DNA from 4 places in the Streptomyces platensis genome. Region 3 is predicted to be linked to each of the others. Evidence: riboswitches for the same ligand, from Rfam matches in the RefSeq annotation. Region 3 holds a riboswitch; each other region holds the start of a gene.
The links. Region 3 has a riboswitch for cyclic di-AMP ahead of CP981_RS28870 (M23 family metallopeptidase). Riboswitches for the same ligand answer to the same signal wherever they lie in the genome.
Positions count from the first base shown of each region.

Region 1: another riboswitch for cyclic di-AMP. It lies ahead of CP981_RS18330 (M23 family metallopeptidase); the one in region 3 lies ahead of CP981_RS28870 (M23 family metallopeptidase).
Region 2: another riboswitch for cyclic di-AMP. It lies ahead of CP981_RS15795 (LysM peptidoglycan-binding domain-containing protein); the one in region 3 lies ahead of CP981_RS28870 (M23 family metallopeptidase).
Region 4: another riboswitch for cyclic di-AMP. It lies ahead of CP981_RS23785 (C40 family peptidase); the one in region 3 lies ahead of CP981_RS28870 (M23 family metallopeptidase).

Region 1 covers NZ_CP023691.1:4,166,762-4,170,290, forward strand. Annotated here, with positions in the region: gene CP981_RS18325 (aldo/keto reductase) at 1-947, opposite strand, end outside; gene CP981_RS18330 (M23 family metallopeptidase) at 1,135-2,244, opposite strand; cyclic di-AMP (ydaO/yuaA leader) riboswitch at 2,256-2,410, opposite strand; gene CP981_RS18335 (DUF2332 domain-containing protein) at 2,695-3,529, shown strand, end outside.
Region 2 covers NZ_CP023691.1:3,622,753-3,626,281, reverse strand. Annotated here, with positions in the region: gene CP981_RS15800 (LysM peptidoglycan-binding domain-containing protein) at 159-1,211, shown strand; cyclic di-AMP (ydaO/yuaA leader) riboswitch at 1,463-1,632, shown strand; gene CP981_RS15795 (LysM peptidoglycan-binding domain-containing protein) at 1,640-2,293, shown strand; gene eno (phosphopyruvate hydratase) at 2,632-3,529, shown strand, end outside.
Region 3 covers NZ_CP023691.1:6,512,362-6,515,890, forward strand. Annotated here, with positions in the region: gene CP981_RS28860 (M16 family metallopeptidase) at 1-440, shown strand, start outside; gene CP981_RS28865 (M16 family metallopeptidase) at 479-1,861, shown strand; cyclic di-AMP (ydaO/yuaA leader) riboswitch at 2,073-2,228, shown strand; gene CP981_RS28870 (M23 family metallopeptidase) at 2,241-3,041, shown strand; gene CP981_RS28875 (GntR family transcriptional regulator) at 3,302-3,529, shown strand, end outside.
Region 4 covers NZ_CP023691.1:5,357,151-5,360,679, forward strand. Annotated here, with positions in the region: gene CP981_RS23780 (hypothetical protein) at 107-460, shown strand; gene CP981_RS23785 (C40 family peptidase) at 579-1,727, opposite strand; cyclic di-AMP (ydaO/yuaA leader) riboswitch at 1,735-1,919, opposite strand; gene pcrA (DNA helicase PcrA) at 2,210-3,529, shown strand, end outside.

The DNA of each region.
Region 1 (3,529 bases), 2.3 Mb from region 3:
AGTTGGGACACCGTGCGGGCGCTTGCGATCGGCGCCGCGACGGTGGGCCGGCCGGCGAGCCAGGCCAGGGCGACGGTGGCGAGTTCGGCCTCGTGGGCGGCGGCGACGGTGTCGAGGGCCTGGAGGACGCGGCGGCCGCGGTCGGTGTCCGCGTACTTGGCGGCGCCTCCGGAGCGGGCGCTGTCGACAGCGGTCCCCGGGCGGTACTTGCCGGTCAGGAAGCCGGAGGCGAGGGCGTAGTACGGCACGGCGGCCAGGTCGTGGCGGGCGGCCACCTCGGCGAGTTCGCCCTCGTAGGTGTCGCGGGAGACCAGGTTGTAGTGGGGCTGGAGGGCCACATAGCGGGCCAGGCCCTCGCGGGCTGAGCAGGCCAGGGACTCCTCCAGGCGCTGCGCCGAGATGTTGGAGGCGGCGATCTCGCGGACCTTGCCGGCCCGGACGAGGTCGTCGAGGGCGGTGAGGAATTCCGGGACCTCGACCGACTCGTCGTCGTAGTGGGTGTAGTAGAGGTCGATGTAGTCGGTGCGCAGACGGGTGAGGGAGGCGTCGACCGCGGCCTTGATGGTGGCCGGGGACAGCCCCTTGTAGTCCGGGAGGGCGCCGACCTTGGTGGCGATGACGACCTCGGAGCGATTGCCGCGGGAGGCCAGCCAGTTGCCGATGACGGTCTCGGATTCGCCGCCCTTGTTGCCGGGGACCCAGTACGAGTAGGCGTCGGCGGTGTCGATGAAATTGCCGCCACCCGCCACATACGCGTCGAGCACGGCGAAGGACGTGGCTTCGTCGGCCGTCCAGCCGAAGACATTGCCTCCGAGGGACAGCGGGGAGACGGAGAGCGAGCCGAGGGGCGTGCGGCCGAGGGGGCTTCGGGGGCCTGGAGTCCCTGCGGTGTCCTGAGTGCCTGCGATGTCTGAAGCGCTGTGTGAGGCGCTGTGTGAGGCGGTCATACGTTGGTGCAGCGTCGGGGGAAGAGGAGATATTCCTTCCTCTTCCCCCAGGTGCGCGCAAAGGGCAACTACCGCTAGCGACTTGCCGGTTGAGGGCGCGCTTCAGGCGGGCGCTTCCGGCCGGCGCTGCACCGTTGGCCCTGCGTTGCGGCCGTCGGTTACGCGTTGAGCCCGTCGGTTACACGGGTCAGACATTGAGCCCGTGATCGCGGAGCCACGGCATCGGGTCGATCGGGTCGCCGGCGCCGGGGCGTACCTCCAGGTGGAGGTGGGGGCCGGTGACATTGCCGGTGGCGCCGACGCGGCCGATGACGTCGCCGGTGCTGACCTTGCCGGAGGTCTTCACCATCGAGGACAGGTGGCAGAACCAGAGTTCGGTGCCGTCGTCGAGGGTGAGGACGATGCGGTAGCCGTACGAGCCGGCCCAGCCGGCCTGGGTGATGGTGCCGGAGTGCACCGCCTTGACGGGGGTGCCGGTCGGCGCGGCGAAGTCCTGTCCGGTGTGGTCGGCGGCCCAGCGGTCGCCGGCCTGGCCGAAGCCGGCGGTGAGTGTGTAGGAGGACACGGGGGCGATGAAGCTCTTCGCCAGTTTGGCGAGGCGCTCGGCCTCCGCCTTCCGCCGGGCCGCTTCCTCCGCCTCGCGCTTGGCCTCCATCTCGGCCGCCTTCTTGGCTGCTGCGGCCTTTTCGGCCGACTTCTGGTGGGCGGCGGCTTCCGCTGCGGCCTGCTGGACAGCGGCCTTTTCGGCGGCCTCACGGGCCTCCTGCTCGGCGTTCCCCTGCTGCGCGTCGGCCTGCTGGAGGATGCGGCTGCGCAGCGCCTCACCGGCGCCCGCGGCGTTACCCGTGTCCGCGCCCGTCCCCATGGAAGCGACGGTGGCCGTGCCGTCGGCGGGAGCCGAGGCGGCGTCGGCGGCCGCGGGGCCGTCGTCGGATATCAGGTCGCCGATGCCGGGAAGCTCCTTGGCGTCCGGCAGCTTCTCGGAGAGATCGTCGGCCATGCCGCCGATGTCGGGCATCGAGATCGGCACCGGCGGACGGTCCTCGGCCGAGGCCATGCCGCTCGCGCCGACCGCCGCGATGACGCCGACACCCAGGACGGTGCCGCCGCGGGCGAATCCGCCGCCGCGCTGCTTGGCGACGCGGTGCTTGCCTCGAACGGAACGGGTGGATTCCTCGGTGGGATTCCATTCCTCCCACGGTCCGTCGCCGTCATCGACACCGGGGCCGGGGAAGGCACCTCGGTCATCGAGCTCGTAGGCGGACGGGTCCTCGGGGGTAGGCCTGTTGGACGCCACGGGGGCGCACTCCTTTCCTTCCTTCTCGCCTACCGGGTTAGCTGACGGGTTCGGAGCAGGAAGGTCTCCTACGGACGCCCACTGGCGGAGGGCGTCCGATTCACCCCAAGGAAGTGGTTCCCCGGTTCCCTAGGTGCAGTTCGAAGTGCTTGGGGGTGCGTGAAAAGCGCGTGCGGGATTCGGCGTCGGCGCGCGGTGCCGCCTCGGGCGACGGCTGGGACGACCGCGCTGCGTTATCGGACAGTAATAGAGACGGCGACCGAATTCCAAGCGTTCCCACGAATCCGTATGCGCTGTGCGCAAGCCACCGCGCGGCCTTTTCGGCCAGCAGGGCAGCAATCCGGGCGAGTTGGCCCGCCACCCCTAAACGATCTCGCGCGGATTGTGTGCCAGTCGTTATGCACAGGGGTGCCCCTCAGTTACGGAGGGTGAGAGCAGTAACGTCGGATCATGGTCGTCAACGTCGGGAACACCGGGAACGCCGGACGGGCTGCCGGTAACGCGTGGGGAGTGGCGGAGCGGTACCGGGAGTTCTCCTGGTGGGAGGCGCGCGGCCGGTCGGACGCACACGAGGAGCTGAGCGCGCGGATCAGCCAGGACCCGGAGTTCTGCGATCTGCTGTCCGGCTCGCTGCCCGCCGGCCACAAACAGCAGCCGGACCTCCTGCTCGCCGCCGTCCGCCATCTCGACGGCCCGCACGCCGAAATGGGCCCGCGCGGTGCGGCCGCGTACGGACGCTGGCGCGAGTGGACGATCCGGCACTGGGACGAGGTGCGCGCGGTGTTCATGCAGCGCGCCACGCATACCGGCGAACCGGCCCACTGCGCCACCCTGCTGCCGCTGCTCGCCCGTCTGCCGCAGCCGCTGGCGCTGCTGGAGGCCGGCGCGTCCGCGGGGCTGGGTCTGCACCCCGACCGCTATCGCTACCGGTACGAGGCCGACGGCGGAGACGGGGCGGGCGACGTCCTCCGGGCCGAGCTGGGGGCCCCGGAGAGCCCGCTGGTGTTGACCTGCCGTACGGGAGGGGCGGCCGACGAGCTGCCCGAACGGCTGCCGCAGATCGTCTGGCGGGCCGGCATCGACCTGGACCCGCTCGACCCGGTGGACGAACGGGACGATCTGCGCTGGCTCCAGGCGCTCGTATGGCCGGGCGACGGGGAGCGTGCGGCCCGGCTGTCCGCGGCCGTCGACGCGGTGCGGCCGGCGCCGCGGCCGCGGATGGTGCGCGGCGATCTGATCGACGAGCTGCCCGCGCTCGCCGCCGAGGCACCGCCCGAGGCGACGC
Region 2 (3,529 bases), 2.9 Mb from region 3:
TTCGACCCTACGATCGACAGGCTTCACTCGATCGGTCGAAGCGGTGATGTGGGGGACCGTTGTAACGGTGCCGCTCGCGTGCGTCGGCCGGCCGGAAGCCTCGTCGAGCAGCTCGAAGAGCTCGTCGACAACTCAACCGCCGCGCGAAAGGCATCCGCATGCGTTCCGGGAACGGCCGACATCGTCGCCCCCGTCAGGCACCGGCCATCTTTGTCACGGCGGGAGTGACCGGCGCCGGCTTCGCCCTCCCCCTCCTCGGGGCGAGCGGCGCACACGCCGCCGACACCGCGACCTGGGACAAGGTCGCCCAGTGCGAGAGCGCAGGCGTGTGGAGCGCCGCCTCGGGCAACGGCTACTACGGCGGCCTCCAGCTGACCCAGGAAATGTGGGACAACTACGGCGGCTCGGCCTACGCCTCGCGCCCCGACTACGCCAGTCGCTCCCAGCAGATCGCCGTGGCCGAGTCGATCCTCGACGACCGCGGGCCGGACGCCTGGCCGAGCTGTGCCGTGAACGCGGGGCTGACCGGCGACGGCAAGGCCCCGGAGGTCGACCCGGGCGGCACCAGCACCCCCGAGCCCGACCCGTCGGACTCCCAGGGTTCCCTCGACCCCTGGGGCACCTCCGGTTCCCACGACCACGGGGACTCCGCCGGCAAGGACGACGAGCCGAGCGGGCAGCCGTCCGACGCGACGCCGTCGCCCGACGCCTCGGACTCCGGTGAGCCCGGCGACGCGTCCACGAGCCCGGAGCCGTCCGACCCGGCGACGCCCGGCGACCGGGACGACGATCACGACCCGTCGCAGTCCGCCGACCCGTCCGACGATGCCCCGTCCGACGGCGACGCGTCCGGCAGCCCCTCCACGGACCCGTCCGAGGACGGCAGCCGCACGGACAGCACCGGCACGCCGCGTGAGGTGCCCGCCAAGGGCAAGCACCGCGGCGAGGCGGGCGACGGGGGCGCCAAGGGTGACGACGGCAGGTCCGGCGGCCGGCACGCCTCGCGGGGCGATGACGCGCACCGTACGGGCCCGGCGGCCGGCGGCGACTACACGGTGCGCCCGGGTGACAGCCTGTCAGCCATCGCCGCGGCCCACCGGCTGCCCGGCGGATGGCCCGCGCTCTACGACCGCAACGAGGGCGTCATCGGCACCGACGCGGACCTGATCCAGCCCGGTCAGCAGCTCGATCTCGGGCGGAACGCAGGGTAGTTCGGCACCCTTCGCCCTCTTTTGGGAAAGTGAGACAAGGGTCTCGTTGACTCTCGTGGGGTCCGGTGTGCGCAACACCGGCATACCGGGCCTCACCTGCGGATATGTAACCAACCCGTGATCAAAAACGGTCAACTTGGTTCAGATGGTGGGGTTTGAACCCCAAGGGCATTACTGCTTAACGTCAGGATCGCTCGCCAAAGCGAGCCCCTCGATCACACGCCGAATCCTGCCGGTGGTCGAAGGCACTTGACGCGCAAGCGCCGAAGGCAGGAGCGGGGGACCCAAGGTAAGTGCCGGCCCCGCCCGTGAAAACGGGTCAACCGGCTTGGGGTGAAGCCAGGTGCGCTTGCGTACCCGGCCGGGCGACTCATCAGCCCGAACCCGACAGCTCACCTCGTAGGCGTCGGTGAGGAAACGAACGAACCATGCTGATCTTCAAGGGCAAGCACCGTCGTCCCTCCAAGGCCGTCCGCGTCGCCACCCTCGCCGGTGTCGCCGGTGCCGCCGTGGCCGTCCCGATGATGGGTGCCACCTCCGCCTCCGCCGCCTCCGTCGCCACCTGGGACAAGGTCGCCCAGTGCGAGTCCGGCGGCAACTGGTCGATCAACACCGGTAACGGCTACTACGGTGGCCTCCAGTTCTCCAACTCCAGCTGGGCCGCCGCCGGTGGCACCAAGTACGCGCCGCGCGCCGACCTGGCCAGCAAGGCCCAGCAGATCTCCGCCGCCGAGAAGCTCCTCGCCATCCAGGGCCCGGGCGCCTGGTCCTGCGCCGGTGCGGGCAACCTGACCGCCGGCGGTCCGTCCCCCGACGTCGACACCTCCGCGCAGACCAAGTCCGCGCCGAAGCAGGAGTCCGCCAAGCCGGAGGTCAAGAAGGCCCCGTCCCAGGACCGTGCCTCGCGCTCCGCCGAGCGCAAGTCCACCGGCCACGGCAACTACACCGTCAAGGCGGGCGACACCCTCGCCAAGATCGCCAAGGCCCACGGCACCAACTGGAAGTCGGTCTACGAGGCCAACAAGTCGGTCATCGGCGGCAACCCGAACCTGATCATCCCGGGTCAGCAGCTCAACGTCTGAGCCGGAGCTCACCGGGGCTCCTGAGGGCCCGAGCGGCGGGCCCCCTTTCCCTCCGTGAGACCGCCCCGTCACGGCGCGCCCTTCCCCCCAGCGCGCCGTGGCGGGGCTTCTCATGTTCCGGGCCGCACCCGGCCCGCCCGGCCGTCGGCAGGCCGCTGACCGGCGCCGTTCCGCGACTTTTCCCGTTCGGCGAACAATGTGCCAAACGTCCCGCGTACTGGGCCTTTGGGCAGGTTTTCGGGGGTGTTCCGTCCCACGGAGCGGGCCAAGGGCAGGCGGACGAGCCCGGGGCCGTTAGGCTCATGCGCAGAACGCCAGACACCCACGAAGGAGACAACGTGCCGTCGATCGACGTCGTCGTAGCCCGCGAAATTCTCGACTCGCGAGGTAATCCCACGGTCGAGGTCGAGGTCGGCCTCGACGACGGCAGCACCGGCCGTGCCGCCGTCCCGTCCGGCGCCTCCACCGGCGCCTTCGAGGCCATCGAGCTCCGCGACGGCGACCCGAACCGCTACCTCGGCAAGGGCGTCGAGAAGGCCGTCCTGGCCGTCATCGAGCAGATCGGCCCGGAGCTCGTCGGCTACGACGCGACCGAGCAGCGGCTGATCGACCAGGCGATGTTCGACCTGGACGCCACCGACAACAAGGGCTCGCTCGGCGCCAACGCCATCCTCGGCGTCTCCCTCGCCGTCGCGCACGCCGCCTCCGAGGCCAGCGACCTCCCGCTGTTCCGCTACCTCGGCGGCCCGAACGCGCACGTCCTGCCCGTCCCGATGATGAACATCCTCAACGGTGGGTCGCACGCCGACTCCAACGTGGACATCCAGGAGTTCATGATCGCCCCGATCGGCGCGGAGTCCTTCTCCGAGGCGCTGCGCTGGGGTACCGAGGTCTACCACACCCTCAAGAAGGTCCTGAAGGAGCGCGGCCTGTCCACCGGTCTCGGTGACGAGGGTGGCTTCGCCCCGAACCTGGGCTCCAACCGTGAGGCCCTCGACCTCATCCTGGAGGCCATCAAGCAGGCCGGTTACGCCCCCGGCCAGGACATCGCGCTCGCGCTGGACGTCGCCGCCTCCGAGTTCTACAAGGACGGCAAGTACCAGTTCGAGGGCAAGGACCGCTCGGCCGCCGAGATGACCGAGTACTACGAGGAGCTGGTGGCGGCCTACCCGCTGGTCTCCATCGAGGACCCGCTGTTCGAGGACGACTGGGCCGGCTGGAAGGTCATCACCGACA
Region 3 (3,529 bases):
ACCGCAGCGCCGTCGCGGCCGGCTTCGGCCTGCTGCGGCTGGCCGGCGCCCCCTCGCTGGGCTGGCTGGACGTGAAGACGTCCGGCGGGGTCGAGGTTCCCGACATCGAGCGCGCGGTCGACGAGGAGCTGGCCCGGTTCGCCGCCGAGGGGCCGACGCCGGAAGAGATGGAGCGGGCGCAGGCCCAGCTGGAGCGCGAATGGCTCGACCGGCTGGCCACGGTCAGCGGCCGCGCCGACGAACTGTGCCGCTTCGCCGTCCTGTTCGGTGACCCGCAGCTCGCGCTGACCGCCGTCCAGCGCGTGCTGGACATCACCCCGGAGGAGGTGCAGGCCGTCGCCAAGGCCCGGCTGCGCCCCGACAACCGCGCGGTGCTCGTCTACGAGCCCACCGAGCCGACCGACGCCGCCGACACCGAGGAAGGGAAGGCGGACCAGTGAGCGACGCCACCACCCACGCCGATTCCCCCGTGAGCACCATGGACTTCCACCCGCAGCCCCAGGGGGGCGCGCCCAAGCCGTGGGCCTTCCCTGCCCCTGAGCGCAGCCAACTCCCCAACGGGCTCACCCTCCTGACGAGCCACCGTCCCGGCCAGCAGGTCGTCGCCGTCGAGATCAATCTCGTCGCGCCGCTGGATGCCGAGCCCGCGGGCCTGGACGGCGTCGCCACGATCATGGCGCGTGCGCTGTCCGAGGGCACCGACACGCTGGACGCGGAGGAGTTCGCCGCCGAGCTGGAACGCTGCGGCGCCACTCTGGACGCGCACGCCGACCACCCCGGCGTACGGGTCTCCCTCGAAGTGCCGGTGTCCCGGCTGAACCGCGCGCTCGGCCTGCTCGCCGACGCGCTGCGGGCGCCCGCCTTCCCGGAGAGCGAGGTCGAGCGGCTGGTCCGCAACCGCCTCGACGAGATTCCGCACGAGCTCGCCAACCCGGCCCGCCGTGCCGCGATGGCGCTGTCCAAGGAGCTGTTCCCGGCCACCGCCCGCATGTCGCGGCCCCGGCAGGGCACCGAGGAGACCGTCGCACGCATCGACGCCGCGGCCGTCCGTGCCTTCTACGACGCCCATGTACGGCCCGCCACGGCCACCGCCGTCATCGTCGGTGACCTCACCGGCGTCGACCTCGACGCGGCGCTCGCCGGCACCCTCGGCGCCTGGACCGGCTCCACGGCCGAGCCGCTGACGGCCGCGCCGATCGTCGCCGACGATACCGGCCGGGTGGTGATCGTGGACCGCCCCGGGGCCGTCCAGACGCAGCTGCTCATCGGCCGTATCGGTGCCGACCGGCACGACCGGGTGTGGCCCGCACAGGTCCTCGGCACGTACTGCCTGGGCGGCACCCTCACCTCCCGTCTGGACCGCGTGCTGCGGGAGGAGAAGGGCTACACCTACGGAGTGCGGGCCTTCGGCCAGGTGCTGCGCTCCACCGCCCCCACCTCCCCCGAGGGGTCCACGGGCGCCGCCCTGCTGGCCATCAGCGGCTCGGTGGACACCGGCTCCACCGTCCCGGCGCTCGAGGACCTGTGGAAGGTGCTGCGCACCCTCGCGGCAGAGGGGCTGACGGACGAGGAGCGGGATGTCGCCGTGCAGAACCTCGTCGGGGTCGCGCCGCTGAAGTACGAGACCGCGGCGGCCGTCGCGGGCACCCTGGCCGACCAGGTGGAGCAGCAGCTGCCGGACGACTTCCAGGCGCAGTTGTACGCCCGCCTCGCGGAGACCGGCACGGTCGAGGCGACCGCGGCGGCGGTCAACGCCTTCCCCGTGGACCGGCTGGTGACGGTCCTGGTGGGCGATGCGGCACAGATCGCCGAGCCGGTCAAGGCGCTGGGCATCGGTGAGGTGACCGTCGTCAGCGGCTAGCCCCGCCGTGGTGACGGAAGGTCATATATCGACATGCGGCTCCCGTGGTGCTTATCGGCCACGGGAGCCGCTGTATGTCCGGTTTATCGCGGCTGGTGCCGCGGTTCTTGTGGCATCCCGCACAAAAGCGCTGATCTGTTTGCCGATTGAAAGTTGCCCCGTTTAGCGTCGGTCCGGCTGTTCGTCACAAGTCCGCCACAACAGTGGCACCGGGCAGTCATCGCCGAGTCCCCGTACGGCGCGAGCCAGGGGAGCCGGGGACCCATATGTCCCTTGGGGTGAATCGGGCTCCTCTCCGAGGAGTCCGTAGGAGACCTTCCTGCTCCGAACCCGTCAGCTAACCCGGTAGGCGAGAAGGAGGGAAAGGACAAGCCAGCACATGGCGTTCATCCGTGCCACCGGGAAGCACCGTCGCACGAGCCGTCCCGTCAAGACGGGCCGCAACATCGCCGGCATAGCCACCCTCGCGGCCGGTGGTGTGGTCGCTTCCGTGGCCTCGCCGGCGCTGGCCGCGACGGACGAGGCACGCCCGCACGACACCGGTCTCCAGCAGGCCGTCGTGCTGGGGGACGAGACCGCCAGCCGTGTCGAGGCCCAGGCCGACGCGCAGCAGGCCGACGCGGAGATCGCCGCGGCGCGGGCGAAGGCCGAGGCCGTCGCCAAGAAGCAGGCCGACGAGGCCAAGCGGCGTGCCGAGGCGGCGAAGAAGAAGGCCAAGGCCGCCCACGAGGCCAAGGTGCGCGCCGCCCGCGACGCGGAGCGCAAGCGCCTCAACGCCTTCGTCGCCCCGATTTCCGACTCCTACGTCTCCACCTCCTACAAGGCCTCCAGCGGCCTGTGGTCCTCCGGCAGCCACACCGGCATCGACTTCCACGCGGCCTCCGGCACCAGCGTCCACGCGGTCGGCTCGGGCACCGTCGTCGAGGCCGGCTGGGGCGGCTCGTACGGCAACAACATCGTGATCAAGATGAACGACGGCACGTACACCCAGTACGGCCACCTGTCGTCGCTCGGTGTCTCGGTCGGCCAGCAGGTCACCCCGGGCCAGCAGATCGGCCTCTCCGGCGCCACCGGCAACGTCACCGGCCCGCACCTGCACTTCGAGGCCCGCACCGGCGCCGACTACGGCTCGGACATCGACCCGGTCTCCTACCTGCGCGGGCACGGCGTCAACGTCTGATCCGTGTCGCGCCGGTGCCGCGCCCCCTACGGGGCCTGCCACACGCCGAGCGTCCTTCCGGAGCCCCGGTCCCACGGCCGGGGCTCCGGCGTATCCGGAGTGCGGTGCGCGCACCGGTTACGCCGCGGGCCCGCGACTTCCGGCCAAAAGTTATCCATGAATAACCAGGCGCCGTCGGAAAAGCCGTGCCGGTCGAATAGAGTCACGGAAAAGTCGCCGACCGGCGGCGTTTCCAGGGGATTACGGCGGAGGCACGGAAGATGCGAGGCCATATTTCCGCGCATGCGGTGTGCACGGCGATTCGCGACGACATTGTCTCCGGTGCGCTGGCGCCGGGGAGCCGGCTGATCGAGGAGATCCTGGCGGCCCGTTACGGCGTCTCCAGAGTGCCGGTGCGCGAAGCGCTGCGCACCCTTCAGTCCGAGGGCTTCATCACCACCCGCCACCACGCGGGCGCCTGTGTCGCCGAGCCCACCGAGCAAGAGGCC
Region 4 (3,529 bases), 1.2 Mb from region 3:
GCGGCGCCATGGCCGTACGGCCGGGACCGGCCTGGCCTGACCGAAGCGGCGATAGTGGGCGCCCTGCCCGAAGGGCCGTGCTATACGGCGGCTACGATCCAGCACTATGGACGTAGTAACCAATATCTTCGTCGGCCTGCACATCATCGGCATCGCCTCCCTGCTGGGCGGCTTTCTGACCCAGATGAAGGCGATGAGCGCGGGCACCGCCCGCTTCGTGCCGGCCATGCTGCACGGCGCACTGACGATGCTGGTCACCGGCATCGTGCTGGTCGGCCTCAACCAGGCCCAGGACCACCCGCTCAACAACATCAAGCTCGGCATCAAGATGGCCGTCCTGGTGGTGATCCTGGCGCTGGTCTACGTCAAGCGGGACGACGAGACGGTCGACAAGCCGCTCTTCGGCGCGGTCGGCGGCCTGACCGTGGCCAACATCTTCATCGCGGTGCTCTGGACCTGACGAGCGCCCCACTACGGCACACCGCGCGGTCCTCGCCTCCGGATACGGAAGCGAGGGCCGCGCGGTGGCGTGTGGGGGGTGACCGTGGGGGGTGGTCTGGTGGGGGAGCGGGCCAGGGTCAGCCCGGGCGGACGCTCCCGTATATCGGCATGTAGTAGATCGACTCCTCCCGGACGCTGGCGCCCGGCTTCGGAGCGTGGACCATCTTCCCGTCGCCCAGGTACATGCCGACGTGGCTGATGTCGTCATAGAAGAAGACCAGGTCGCCGGGCTGAAGATCCTTGGTGGCCACCCGCTGGCCCACCTTGACCTGGTCCCAGGTCGTCCGCGGCAGATCGACACCCGCCGCCTTCCACGCCGCCTGGGTCAGCCCCGAGCAGTCGTAGGAAGTGGGTCCGGTCGCGCCCCAGACGTACGGCTTGCCGATCTGGGCGCGGGCGAAGGCGAGCGCCTTGGCGCCCTTGCTGGTGGCTGAGTCGCCCGTGGAGCCGCCCGTGGACCCGCCACCGGTGGAGCCTCCGGTCGAGCCGCCGCCGTCCTGCTGCCGCTGGCGCTCCCGCTCCTGCTGCTTGCGCGCCTCCTCCGCGGCCCGGCGCTTGGCCGCCGCCTCCTTCTGGCGTTCCAGCTCCGCGAGCCGCGCCTTCTCCTGGGCGGTCAGCCGGGAGAGCAGCTGCCGGGCCTCGGCCAGCTTGTCCTGGACTGAGCGCTTGGACTCCTTGAGGGAGGCCTGCGACGCCTGCAACCGCTCCAGGCTGCGGGTCGCCTCGGCGCGCTGCTTGGTGGCCGCCGCCTGCTGCTCCTGGTAGTCGGTGACGGCCTGCTTCTGCCGGCCGGTCAGCCGCTCCATGAGGTGGTTGCGGTCGACGAACTGCTGCGGGTCCTTGGCGAGCATCAGCTGCGCCGTCGGGTTCATGCCGCCGGTCCGGTACTGCGCCGAGGCGAAGGTGCCCAACAGACGCCGGGACTCGTTCATCTTCTCGGCGCGCTTGGCGGAGGCGTCGAGCAGGCTGTCCACGGTGTGGCGCTGTCCGTCGGCGCGCTCCTTGGCGGCGTTGTATTTCTGGGTGGCCACCTCGGCCTGGTGGTAGAGGTCGTCGACCTTCTGCTTGACCTCTTCGACGGTGGGCTTGGGTGCCCTGGGGGCCGCGTCGGCGGACTGCGAGAGCAGGGTGACCGAGGCGAGGGCGGCGGTGGTGAGCCCGGCCGCCGTACGGCGGCCTGTGGGTGAGGCGAGAACGCTGGTGCGCGGCTTGCGATGCGACGCCAAGACCGGCAACTCCTTCCGTGGACCGCCTACCGGGTTAGCTGTCGGGTTCGGGCGGTGTCGCTGACGGAAGGCTTGCCCTACGGTCCGGACGTCCACTGGCGACGGCCGTACGGATCGATTCACCCCGGTGGTGCTGGTGGGTCCCCGGCTCCGGGTGCCTGAGGGCAGGGCCGGACTCGGCGTCGGCGGCCCGTGCGAACCTGTCGTTCGCGGGGAGGCGGGCTGCCTGAGCGAGGACGTTAGCCAACTCGTGTGGCTCCTGTGAAGGCTGATGTTCGATATGCCCGAAACCTTTTCGTGACCTGAACGCGATGCGGGGGTTGTTGTGGCAGATGTCGGATTCGGGTAGACGAAGCGCCGCCCGGCCGGCGCCCGGCCGCCGGCCTCCTGACCTGGCGCTGCGCCGGGGACCGCCCGGAGGTGGCCCGCAATCCGCCACTCCGCGGCGGACTGTCAGTGCGGCGGCCTAGACTCGGTGGGCGATGAGCAGCCTCTTTGACGACAGCTTCCTGGCGGACCTCGGCCACAAGGGCGAGGAGGAGCACCCCCCGCCCCCCGAGGACGAGCACGGCCCGGCCCCGGAGGAGATCCCCGCCGACCTCTTCGGCGGGAGGTTCGACGCGCCCGCGCCCAGGGAGCCGTATTACCGCGATGGCGCCGCCCGCCCCGCCATCGACCCGGCGGCGCTGCTGGAGGGGCTCAACGACGAGCAGAAGGCCGCCGTGGTGCACACCGGCGGCCCGCTGCTGATCGTCGCCGGCGCCGGCTCCGGCAAGACCCGGGTGCTGACCCACCGCATCGCGCATCTGCTCGCGGAGCGCCATGTCCACCCCGGCCAGATCCTCGCGATCACGTTCACCAACAAGGCCGCCGGTGAGATGAAGGAGCGCGTCGAGGAGCTGGTCGGCCCGCGCGCGAACGCCATGTGGGTCTCCACCTTCCACAGCGCCTGCGTCCGCATCCTGCGCCGCGAGTCCAAGAAGCTGGGCTTCACCTCGTCCTTCTCGATCTACGACGCCGCCGATTCCAAGCGCCTGATGGCCTTGGTCTGCCGCGATCTGGATCTGGACCCCAAGCGCTACCCGCCCAAGTCCTTCAGCGCGAAGATCTCCAACCTCAAGAACGAGCTCATCGACGAGGAGACCTTCGCCGGGACGGCGGCTGGGGGCACCTCCCAGACGGAGTCTGGGGGAGGTTTTGAGAAGACGCTGGCCGAGGCGTATGCGATGTACCAGGCACGGCTGCGCGAGGCCAACGCCCTGGACTTCGACGACATCATCATGACGACGGTCAATCTGCTCCAGGCCTTCCCGGATGTCGCCGAGCACTACCGCCGCCGCTTCCGCCATGTCCTCGTCGACGAGTACCAGGACACCAACCACGCTCAGTACACCCTCGTACGCGAACTGGTCGGCCCCGCCGAAACCGCCGCCGAGCTGTGCGTCGTCGGTGACGCCGACCAGTCGATCTACGCCTTCCGCGGCGCCACGATCCGCAACATCCTCCAGTTCGAGGAGGACTACCCGGACGCGACCACGATCCTGCTGGAGCAGAACTACCGCTCGTCGCAGACGATCCTGTCCGCCGCCAACGCCGTCATCGAGCGCAACGAGAACCGCCGCCCCAAGAACCTCTGGACGGACGCCGGCGCCGGCCCCAAGATCACCGGCTATGTCGCCGACACCGAGCACGACGAGGCCCAGTTCGTCGCCGACGAGATCGACCGGCTGACGGACGCCAAGGACGCCAAGGCCGGCGATGTCGCCGTCTTCTACCGCACCAACGCCCAGTCCCGTGTCTTC